2 regions of the Actinoplanes sp. NPDC049802 genome follow, and region 1 is predicted to be linked to the other one. Evidence: riboswitches for the same ligand, from Rfam matches in the RefSeq annotation. Region 1 holds a riboswitch; the other holds the start of a gene.
What was found. Region 1 has a riboswitch for cyclic di-AMP ahead of AB0I88_RS06785 (transglycosylase family protein). Riboswitches for the same ligand answer to the same signal wherever they lie in the genome.
Positions count from the first base shown of each region.

Region 2: linked by a shared signal. The riboswitch ahead of AB0I88_RS32830 (C40 family peptidase) and the one ahead of AB0I88_RS06785 (transglycosylase family protein) in region 1 are both predicted to bind cyclic di-AMP.

Region 1 is NZ_JBFAMR010000006.1:169,980-175,670, forward strand. It holds gene katG (catalase/peroxidase HPI) at 1-1,359, shown strand, start outside; tRNA gene AB0I88_RS06780 (tRNA-Arg) at 1,435-1,507, shown strand; gene AB0I88_RS06785 (transglycosylase family protein) at 1,512-2,075, opposite strand; cyclic di-AMP (ydaO/yuaA leader) riboswitch at 2,075-2,225, opposite strand; gene AB0I88_RS06790 (saccharopine dehydrogenase NADP-binding domain-containing protein) at 2,446-3,672, shown strand; gene AB0I88_RS06795 (GNAT family N-acetyltransferase) at 3,893-4,498, shown strand; gene AB0I88_RS06800 (crosslink repair DNA glycosylase YcaQ family protein) at 4,514-5,608, shown strand.
Region 2 is NZ_JBFAMR010000070.1:9,193-14,883, reverse strand. It holds gene AB0I88_RS32835 (heavy metal translocating P-type ATPase) at 1-1,934, shown strand, start outside; gene AB0I88_RS32830 (C40 family peptidase) at 2,028-2,600, opposite strand; cyclic di-AMP (ydaO/yuaA leader) riboswitch at 2,607-2,795, opposite strand; gene AB0I88_RS32825 (flagellar M-ring protein FliF C-terminal domain-containing protein) at 3,386-4,399, shown strand; gene AB0I88_RS32820 (metal-sensitive transcriptional regulator) at 4,415-4,714, opposite strand; gene AB0I88_RS32815 (hypothetical protein) at 4,836-5,240, shown strand; gene AB0I88_RS32810 (alpha/beta hydrolase) at 5,487-5,691, shown strand, end outside.

The sequences.
Region 1 (5,691 bases):
GAGGCCGCCCCGATCGAGGCGCAGGGCCTGGGCTGGAAGAGCAGCTTCGGCACCGGCGTCGGCGCCGACGCGATCACCAGCGGCCTGGAGGTCACCTGGACCTACCACCCGACCCGCTGGGACAACGAGTTCTTCCACATCCTCTTCGCGTACGAGTGGGAGCTCACCCAGTCGCCGGCCGGCGCACACCAGTGGCGCCCGAAGAACGGCGCGGGCTCCGACCTGGTGCCGCACGCGTTCGACTCGTCGAAGCGGCAGGAGCCGCGGATGCTGACCTCGGACCTGGCGCTGCGCTTCGACCCGGTCTACGGCCCGATCTCCAAGCGGTTCCACGACAACCCGGAGGAGTTCGGCAAGGCCTTCGCCAAGGCCTGGTTCAAGCTGACCCACCGTGACATGGGCCCGATCACCCGCTACCTCGGCCCAGAGGTCCCGTCCGAGCCGCTGATCTGGCAGGACCCGGTGCCGGCCGTCGACCACGCACTGGTCGGCGCGGCCGAGGTCGCCGAGCTCAAGGCCAAGGTTCTCGCCTCCGGCCTGTCGGTCTCCGAGCTGGTCGCGACGGCGTGGGCGTCGGCGTCGACGTTCCGTGGCACCGACAAGCGCGGTGGCGCGAACGGCGCCCGCATCCGCCTGGCCCCGCAGAACCAGTGGGAGGCCAACGACCCGGCGCAGCTCAGCAAGGTGCTGGGCGTGCTCGAGGGCATCCGCGCCGAGTTCAACGCGGCCGGTGGCGCCACGAAGATCTCGCTGGCCGACCTGATCGTGCTGGCCGGCACGGCGGCCGTCGAGAAGGCCGCCGAGGACGGCGGTTTCGACATCGAGGTGCCGTTCACCCCGGGCCGTACCGACGCGACCGAGGAGCAGACCGACGCCGCCTCGTTCGCGGTGCTGGAGCCGACCCACGACGGCTTCCGCAACTACCTCGCGAAGGGTCACAACCGCCCCACCGAGGCGCTACTGGTCGACAAGGCGCAGCTGCTCACGCTGACCGCGCCGGAGCTGACCGTGCTGGTCGGCGGCCTGCGGGTGCTCGGCGCGAACGCGGGCGGCTCGCAGCACGGCGTCTTCACCGCGACGCCGGGCGTGCTCTCCAACGACTTCTTCGCCAACCTGCTCGACTTCGGCCTCACCTGGTCGGCCACCGACTCCGAGGGCGAGACCTTCGAGGGCCGCGACCGGCGGACCGGCGAGGTGAGGTGGACCGCCACCCGGGCCGACCTGATCTTCGGCTCGAACTCGATCCTGCGCGCGCAGGCCGAGGTCTACGGCAGCGACGACGCCAAGGAGAAGCTGGTCACCGACTTCGTCAAGGCGTGGGTCAAGGTCATGGAACTGGACCGCTTCGACCTGGCCTGACACCGCCGGCAGTTCCCCGGGGCCCGGGTCGGCCGCGCCGACCCGGACCCCGCCTGCTGGTACCCTCAGGGCGTCGGGCTCGTAGCTCAGTGGATAGAGCAACCGCCTCCTAAGCGGTAGGTCGCGCGTTCAAATCGCGCCGGGCCCACTTTCTAGAGTTTCAGCCGCTGCCCCACGAGCAGCCGGTGCGGGCTGTCCAGGACCCGAGCGTTGGCGCGGTAGAGGGCACGCCAGCCTCCCCGGACGTCGTGGCGGGCCGCGATCCGTGCCAGCGTGTCACCGCGGCGCACCACGTAGGTGCCCCCCGTGCTGGTGGCCGAGGAGCGGAGCGCGAAGGTGCGGACGACCCGGGTCTTCCGGGACGCGGCCGGCCGGTAGGCGTGCCGGGGCCCGCAGTGCGGCCAGGCCCTGATCCCCTGGCCCCGCAACACCCGCTCGGCGATGGCGATCTGCTCCGATTTGCTGGCCCGGTTGGCGGTGCTCGCGTACCGGCCGCCGCCGTAGGCGCGCCAGGTGCTGCGGCTGAACTGCAGACCGCCGTAGTACCCGTTTCCGGTGTTGATACGCCAGTTGCCTCCGGACTCGCAGTTCGCGATGGCCTCCCAGTTGACGGAGGCCTGAGCGGGGGCGGCCGGCCCGGCGAGGACCACGCCGCCGGCCAGGCTCGCCGCGACGAGCCCGACCACCCGTTGGAACTGTTTCCTGATCTGAACCATGAGCTTGTCCTCCACGCCTACGAGGTCAGCTGTCGGGTTCGGGCAGAGGTGCCCGGCCGCCGGTGTGGCGGCTTCACCCCGAGGCGCATCAGCGCCGAGGAACTCTTGGGTCCCCCGCTCCTTGCCGTTCGAGTTCGTCTGGACCGTGACCAGCGGCAGGACTCGGCGTTCCGGCCACGGTGCCCGCATCGCGGGCTGCCTACTCGCCGCGCCCGACGGGCATGACCGTGCAGCGGCAATGGAGTTGTAAGTCACAAATTAGCGGCTTTGATCTTCCTTTGTGTGGATAACGTCGTGATCTCGGCGCGCCGCGCCTTCGACCGCGTGCACGGCGAGCGCACGGTCCACCGAGGGTGCACAATCGGCAGCCATGAGCGAGTCACAGCGGGAACTGGACGTGATCGTTTACGGCGCAACCGGTTTCGTGGGCGTGCTCACCGCACGCCACCTGGCCGAACACGCGCCGTCCGGCGCCCGCATCGCGCTGGCCGGACGGTCACGCTCGAAACTGGAGAAGGTGGCGGGCGACCTCGGTGTCGACTGGCCGGTCGTGGTCGCCGACGCGGCCGACGAGGCGGCGCTGACCACGATGGCCGGCCGCGCCCGTGTGGTGGTGACCACCGTCGGGCCGTATGCGAAGTACGGCCGCGCGCTGGCCCGCGCATGCGCCGAAACCGGTACCGACTACGTGGACCTCACCGGTGAGGTGCTGTTCGCCCGGGACAGCATCGACGAGAACCATGAGACCGCTCAGCGCACCGGCGCACGGATCGTCCACTCCTGCGGCTTCGATTCGATCCCGTCCGATATCGGCGTTCACGTCCTGCATGCGGCGGTGCGCGCGGACGACGCCGGTGAGATGACCGACACCACGCTCGTCGTGATCCGGGCGCGCGGCGGTTTCAGCGGCGGCACCATCGACTCGATGCGCCACCAGGTCGACGTCATGAAGAAGGACCGCGGGCTGCGGCGGGTCGCTGCGAGCCCGTACTCGCTGAGCCCGGACCGGACGGCCGAGCCGGATCTCGGACGGCAACCGGACATGGTGTCGCTGCCCGGATCCGAAGTGGATCCCGGCCTGCGCGGCCACCTCGCGCCGTTCGTGATGGCGTCCTACAACACCCGGGTGGTGCGGCGCAGCAACGCGTTGCGCGACTGGGCCTACGGTCGCCGGTTCCGCTACCGCGAGGTGATGCGGGTGAGCGGCCCGTTCACCGCGATGGCTCTCAAAGCCGGGCTGAACGCCCTGGTCCTCGGCTTCGCGCTGCCACCCGCCCGGTTCCTGCTGGACCGGATCCTGCCGGCGCCGGGCACCGGACCGAGCGAGGACGCCCGGCGCAACGGCCACTTCACCCTGGAAATCTTCACCACGACCACGTCGGGGGCGCGCTATCGCGCCCGGGTCAAGGCTCAAGGCGATCCGGGGTACGCGGCGACCGCCGTGATGCTCGGCGAGTCCGCCCTGGCGCTGGCCCTCGACCGGGACCGCCTGCCGGAGTCACCCGGCGGCGTGCTCACCCCCGCCACCGGGATCGGTGACGCCCTGGTCGACCGGCTCCGCGCGGCCGGGCTGGAGATCACCGTCCAGCGGCTCTGACCAGGCGATCACCTCGAGGACGTGCCGGTGTCCCGGGCCGCTGAACACCGGGCCCGGGGCGTCCGGTTCGTACCGGTGCTCGATGGTGAGGCCGGCGAAGAGGCCCCGCGTCCCCAAGAGCGGTGTCCGCTATCCGACCGGGGGACGGTAAAGAACTGTTCACGGCCTTCATGTCGATCGCTACTAGCCGCAAAGGTGTTCTTACCGGCACGATTCAGGGGTGACCGTCAGCCCGTTGCCCTACCCGCTGAGGCTGGCGGGTACCGGTGTCGTGCTGCGGGAATGGCGCTCCGAGGATCTCGACGATCTGGTCGCTCTGCTGGACGAACCGGACATTGCCCGCTGGACTCTGATGCCGTCGCCGTTCGATGTGGAGGCCGGGCTCGCCTATCTGCGGCGGGCCCGTCAGGGCCGGGTCAGCGGCAGCCGGATCCAGCTCGCGATCACCGCCGACGGCGGGCCGCCGCTCGGCGAGGTGCTGTTGTTCAACGTGCGGTCCGAGTCACACGAGGCGGAGCTGGGCTACCTGGTCGGGCGGCCGTTCCGGCGGCGCGGCCTGGCGTCGGCGGCACTGTCGCTTCTCACCGGGTACGCGTTCGACACGCTGGGGTTGCGGCGGCTGCTGCTGCGGATCGACCGGGGCAACACGGCGAGCACGTCGGTGGCGCGCCGCTGCGGGTATCGTCCGGCCGCCGAGCCGCCGATCCAGCAGGCCGGGCCGCGCGGGCCGACGGTGCTGGACACCTGGGAGTACGTGGAGGCCCGTTCCGGGCCGCGACATGATCGCCGGCGAAACGTCGCGTCCCGGCGGTACGGTCGGCGGTGACCGAGAGGAGCGCCGATGATCGCCGTCGATCGCGCGCGTGTGATGGCCTACCGGCTGGCCGTGCAGGGTCTGACCGAGCGCTCTGACGCCCGCCCCGCCGACCTGCCCGTCCTCGACCTCGGCGTGCAGGATTTCACGCCGGATTCGGCCCGGGTGGCGCTCGCCGCGCGGACCGTGGGCGAGCTCGACGACGACCGTCTGATCAGCGTCTGGGCGGCGCGCGGGGCACCGCACCGGCATCGCCGCGCCGATCTGGCAGCGCTCACCGGGCGGTTGTGGCCGGTCGGTGACGACGACGCGGCCGCCCGGATCAGGAGCGGCCAGATCCCGGAGGCGACGCCGCTGGGGGTGCGCGCGTTCACCGCGACGGCGGAGGCGTTCCGCGAGGTGCTGACCGCGCCGATGCCCCGGGGTGAGGTGAGCACCGAGGTGAGCCGCCGGGTGCCGGCCGAGCTGACCTACGACTGCAAGCCGTGCGGTGCGCGGCACATCGCGTCGAATGTCTGGCAGCATGCCGGGCTGGCCGGCGGGGTGGAGGTGCTTTCCCGGGGCAGGGACGCGATGCTCGGCCCGATCCCCGGCGGGCCGCCGATGCCGTCCCGCAACGAGGGTTTCGGCCGGCTGGTCGAGACCTGTCTGCGGTTCCTCGGGCCGGCGTCGCCGGCCGAGGTCGCCAAGTATCTGGGCACCACCACCGCGGTGGTGCGGCGGGAGTGGCCGGACGGCCTGGCCGAGGTCCGGGTGGACGGAAAGCGGGCCTGGCTGCCCGAGGCGTCGGCCGGGCTCCTCGAGTCGGCGCCGGAGCCTCGCGGGGCCCGCTGGCTGCCCGCCATGGATCCGCTGCTCCAATCCCGCGACCGGGACCTGCTGGTGCCCGGCCGGGAGCGGCAGAAGGCGGTGTGGCGGATCCTCGGCAATCCGGGCGCCCTGCTGGTGGACGGGGAGATCGCCGGGGTGTGGCGGGCCCGGATGTCCGGGCGCAGGCGGGTCGATCTGACGGTCACCGTGTTCGCGCCGTTGTCCGCGGCCCGGCGCGGGCTCGTCGAGGAGGAGGCGGCCCACGTGGCCCGCGCCCGGGGAGTTCCCGAGGCCACGGTCACGTTCGAGTGAGCCGGTCGGTCAGTGGCCGGACTCCCCACCGTTGGTCGCGCCGGCCCGGCGGCTGGGCTCGGCCCGGACACTCGGCCCGCCGA
Region 2 (5,691 bases), on a different contig from region 1:
TGCTCAGCGTGCCGGTGGTGCTGCTGGCGATGGTGCCGGCCTGGCAGTTCACCTACTGGCAGTGGCTGTCGCTGACCCTGGCAGCACCGGTCGTCGTCTGGGGCGGACTACCGTTCCACAAAGCGGCCTGGACCAACCTGCGCCACGGCGCCGCGACCATGGACACCCTCATCTCCATGGGCACGATCGCAGCGTTCGGCTGGTCACTGTGGGCACTGTTCTTCGGCACCGCAGGCACACCGGGGATGACGCACCCATTCAGCCTCGACATCGGCACCACCGACGGCGCCGGCGCCATCTACCTGGAAGCCGCCGCCGGCGTCACCACCTTCATCCTCGCCGGCCGCTACTTCGAGGCCCGCTCCAAGCGCCGCGCCGGCGCCGCCATGCGTGCCCTGCTGGAACTCGGCGCCAAAGACGTCGCCGTGCTGCGCGACGGCACCGAACGACGGATCCCGGTCGCCGACCTGGCGGTCGGGGACAGGTTCATCGTGCGGCCGGGCGAGAAGATCGCCACCGACGGCGTCATCGAGGACGGCACCTCCGCGATCGACGCCAGCATGCTGACCGGCGAGTCCGTGCCGGCCGAGGTCGCACCCGGTAACCCGGTCGTCGGCGCGACCGTCAACGTCGGCGGCCGGCTGATCGTGAGGGCCACCCGGATCGGCGCCGACACCCAGCTCGCACAGATGGCCAAGCTGGTCGAACAGGCCCAGACCGGCAAGGCCGCCGTCCAGCGGCTCGCCGACCGGATCTCCGGCGTTTTCGTGCCGATCGTGATCGCCCTAGCCGTCGCCACGCTCGGCTGGTGGGTGGGCACCGGATCGGGCTGGACGGCCGCGTTCACCGCCGCCGTCGCCGTGCTGATCATCGCCTGCCCGTGTGCGCTCGGCCTCGCGACGCCGACGGCGCTGCTGGTCGGCACCGGCCGCGGCGCGCAGCTCGGCATCCTGATCAAAGGCCCCGAGGTCCTGGAGTCGACCCGGACCGTGGACACCGTCGTGCTCGACAAGACCGGCACCGTGACCACCGGCCGGATGAGCCTGGTCGACGTGGTCCCCGCCGCAGGCGTCGACCGCGAGCAGCTGCTGCGGCTGGCCGGGGCGGTCGAGGCCGCCTCCGAGCACCCGATCGCCCAGGCGATCGCCGCCGCAGCCGCCGACAGTGCGCCGCTGCCGCAGGTGACCGGGTTCGCCAGCACCGAGGGCCTCGGCGTGACCGGCACCGTCGACAGCCACAGCGTGCACGTCGGCCGCCCGGCGCTGCTGCGCCAGGCCGGGCTGACGGTGCCCGCCGACGTCGAGCAAGCCGTCGCTACTGCCCACACCGCCGGGCAGACCGCCGTGGTCGCGGGCTGGGACGGTCAGGCCCGCGGCGTGCTCGCTGTCGCCGACACGGTCAAGCCGACCAGCCGCGCCGCCGTGGCCCAGTTGCGGGCGCTGGGCCTGTCGCCGGTGCTGCTCACCGGGGACAACGAGACCGTCGCCCGGGCGGTGGCGGCGCAGGTCGGCATCGACGAGGTGATCGCTGAGGTGCTGCCTGCCGACAAGGTCGATGTGGTCAAGCGGCTGCAGGAGCAGGGCAAGGTCGTGGCGATGGTCGGTGACGGCGTCAACGACGCGGCCGCTCTGGCTCAGGCCGATCTGGGGCTGGCGATGGGCACCGGCACCGACGCCGCGATCGAGGCGTCCGACCTGACGCTGGTTCGCGGTGACCTGATGGCCGCCGCTGACGCGATCCGCCTGTCGCGGCGCACCCTGCGCATCATCAAGAGCAACCTGTTCTGGGCCTTCGCCTACAACGTGGCGGCTCTGCCGCTGGCCGCGGCCGGCCTGCTCAACCCGATGATCGCCGGAGCGGCGATGGCGTTCAGTTCGGTGTTCGTCGTCGCCAACAGCCTTAGGTTGCGCCGCTTCACCAGCATCACGAAGTAGGACGTACGACAGCGCCGCCTGCACCCCCGCCAAGGACGGGTGCCGGCGGCGCTGTTCGATGCCCGAGCAAGACGCACGCGGGCATGCGCGTGGTCAGACCAGGCGCCGGACCACGTGGTTCTTGCTCCAGATCTTCTGCTTGGTGACCGTCTTGCCGGTTCGCGGCGCGGCCCACATCTTGCCGCCACCGGCGTAGATGCCGGCGTGCGTGCCCTTCGTGCCCTTACGGATGACGATCAGGTCACCGGGGCGGGCCTGGGACTTGGCGACGGCCTTGCCGTACCGCTGCTGCAGGTGGGCCTTGTGCGGCAGCTTCTTGCCCGCCGCCTTCTTGTACACGTACATCGTGTAGCCCGAGCAGTCGAACCGCTTGGGGCCGGACGCACCGAACTTGTACTTCTTGCCCTTGTGCTTCGCCGCTTCGGTCAGGACCCGGTTCGCGGCCGCCTTGGACTTGGCGGCCTGGGACGCCGCCGCCTTGACGGTGATGCCGGTCTGGCTGAACGCCACGCTGGTCTGCGAGGACACCTGTGTGGTGGCGACCGTCGCGGCGGAGGCGGACTGCGGTGTGCCGAGCCCGCCGGTCAGGAGACCGAGACCCACGGACAGGGCGATAGCGCCGACTCCCAGGGTACGGGCGGGCCGGCTCAGGGTGCTTACGCGCACGGTGAAGGAATCCCTCCGGCACGCCTGCGAGGTTAGCTGTCGGATTCGGGCGCGAAGGTTGCCCGGCCGCACGCTGGCGGCTTCACCCCAAGGTCCTCATGTCCCGGTCGCCGCAGTGCGGCGTGCCGGTCGAGGACCGCTCGTGGTTCCCCCGTCCCTGCCCCCGATTGCCTCATGACTCGTCATGCGGGTTGTGCCGACGGACCGGGGCAGGGCTCGGCGTGGTCCAGGTCGGCACGACCGGCGAGCCTGTGCCCGCCGCCCCTCCTTGATAGCCCAGTCGGCGCCGATCCCGGCTCCCGGAGATGATTACACTCAGTGATTGGCGTGCCGAGACGTGTCCGATTTGGAAGACCGGTGCGAGGTTTGTCGACACGGGCTGCTCATACATGATGGACCCAGGGTGGTTTTGATCTGTGAAAGGGAACACTCGATCTCGTACGTGGTAGCTGTGGGTGGCCCCGGCATTGTTCCCCGGTTTGTCGCGCCCGAGGCGACTGCCGGTCGGTTGATCGTGGCCGACCGTCCGACGCTCGTCGCCCGAACCGACGGCTATCCCTGAATTTGGGGGTCACCGGGTGGGCGCCCGGATGGTGTCCGTTGCGGCGACGACCGCACCGGAAGGCGGGCCCTGCAGCGATGCAACCGAGCCGCAACCACCAGACCTTTCAACCGGCCGTGCCGTCGAGCGATGAGGCAGACCCGATCAACCGCATCGTCCGACGATGGAGTCGGCACTAATCAGGGCGGCCATCGGCGTTCGAGAATCTGCGAGGAGGCAAGATGTGAACAACATCTTCGTCCTGTCTGCCCTGGGCGCGGACACCTCGCCCAGCGGCGGGCGTGCCGGGAGGCTGATCACCGCGCTCGTGGCGCTGGCCCTGGCCGGGGGCTTGAGTCTCGCTGCCGCGCCCGCGCACGCGGCAGCCCCGTCGGCGCAGCAGCAGGCGATCGCGGGCGGCTACACCGTTTCGCCGGCCGCCGGCAGCGGCTTCATCCGAGCGGCGCTCGGCGCCGATGCCACCACCGCGGCCTTCCAGGACCGTCTGGACCGCGCTTTGCAGCACATGCTGGACACCGTGCTCGGCCCCGGCCGTTCGACGGTCACCACCAACGTCGAACTCGACCTCGACCAGGTCGTGACCTCCCGCACCACCTACCAGCAGGATCCGTCCGCCGGTGCCCTGTCCGAACGGATCAGCGAGCGCTCCTACATCGGCGACAACGGCGGCACCCGGTACGACAGCAGCAGCGCGTCGCGCGTCAACGCCCTCGACGAACTGCACGAGACCCGCCGTGAAGCCCCCGGCGACATCATCAGACTGAGCGTCGCCGTCCTCGTCGATGAAGCCGCCGCGGCGAACCTCGACCTGGCTCAGGTCCGTGAACTCGTCGCCGTAGCCGCCGGTGTTGGTGCCGGCCGCGGCGACCGGGTGACGGTCGCCGCCATGCCCATGCGCACCGCTACAGCCACTCCCACCGACAACGCCGTCGCGCAGCCCGGCACCGCATCCCCTGCCGCGCTACGGACGGCACTCATCGCCGCGGTTCTGATCCTGTTGACCTGTGCCGCGCTGCTGGCCGTCGGCAAGCAACGGCGCCGGGCCGCGGCGGCCTCGGCGGCAGCCGACCGGCGAGAGCTGCTCCGGGCCCAACTGCACGTCCAGCGCACTCCGGTCCCGGCTGCGGCAATCGCTACTGCCTTCGACGAGGACAGGCGACAGCAACGGGCGGTCGGGTCGGTCGACCCGGCGCAGGCCGCGCAGCAGCTGCGAGAATGGATCGGCCCCGGCCGGTAGGAACGGGCGGCCGACTCAGGACTTCACGAGGCGGGCGATCGCCGCGCTCGCCTCCTTGATCTTCGCGTCCACGTCGCCCTCCGCCGCGGCGTGGACCACGCAGTGCTTCAGGTGGTCCTCGAGCAGGCCGACGGCTACCGCGTGCAAGGCGCTCTTGGCGGCCGAGATCTGGGTCAGGATGTCGATGCAGTAGGTGTCCTCGTCGACCATCCGCTGCAATCCGCGGATCTGCCCCTCGACCCGCTTCAGCCGGGCCATCAGCGCCTGTTTCTCCGCCGAATACCCGTGCGGCCCGGCCGGTTTCGCCTCACTCATTCCGTGCAAGATACCCGGCACCGGTATCAGCCTGTCTCGGCTGCGGACCCGTCCCGGCAGTCGCCGCGCCCGCTGGAGTGACCCGGCGGCCACCGAGCCGTCGATGTCGTAGCCTGGCCCGGTGACCGGACCGTGCCAGCCGACAGCCCCGTGGCTGCTGCGCTGGCTGCTGATCGTGGTCACCCTTGCCGGTGTCGGGCTCGTGCAAAGCACACACTGCGCCGACGGACCGATCGGCGCGCACTACGTGGGACACGCGCCTGCCGCCGAACACCATCACGACGTTTCGGATCACGGCGTGGCGGCGATCGGGCAGCACGTCCCGGAAGGCCGGACGGCAGACACTACAGCCGGGCACTGCGAGGTCAGCGCTCCCGTCGCCGAACCCGCCGTGCGAGCCGGCACCGTCGCGCTTCCGGCGCTGACCGCCTGTGCCGACAACAGCGCAGCCGGCACGACGATGCCACCAATGGCGTCCCGGGCACCTGCTGTCGCCCTGACCCAACTCGGTGTAAGCCGCATATAGGACACCGCGCACGCATACGCATCCCGATATCGCCGGATGCGTGCTCGTGCCTGCCCGGCGGCCCGGCATACGTGGCCGTCACGCCCCCGCCCGGCGGTGGTGTCCACCTGTTCCCTGCGCGGAAAGCCGAACCCTCGTGAACCTTCACGCCCTCCCCGCTGCCCTGCTCACCCATCAGCGCCAGCGCCAGTCCCAGCGGCATCGCTCGAGCGGCGGCCGCCACCTGCCGGACGCGGGGGCGCTGCCGTGACCGAGACCCTGCCGCCGCTGCGCACCACCCACCTGTTCGACGCCGCCGGGGGACGGTGGTGCTTCGACCTGTGGGACGGGACCGGCCGGCCGGTCGTCTTCATCCCCGCGGTGCTGTTCGACCGGACCTGCTGGTGGCCGACCGCGGCCGACCTGCGCCCGTACGCCACCGTCGTCGCCGTCGACCTGCCCGGGCACGGCG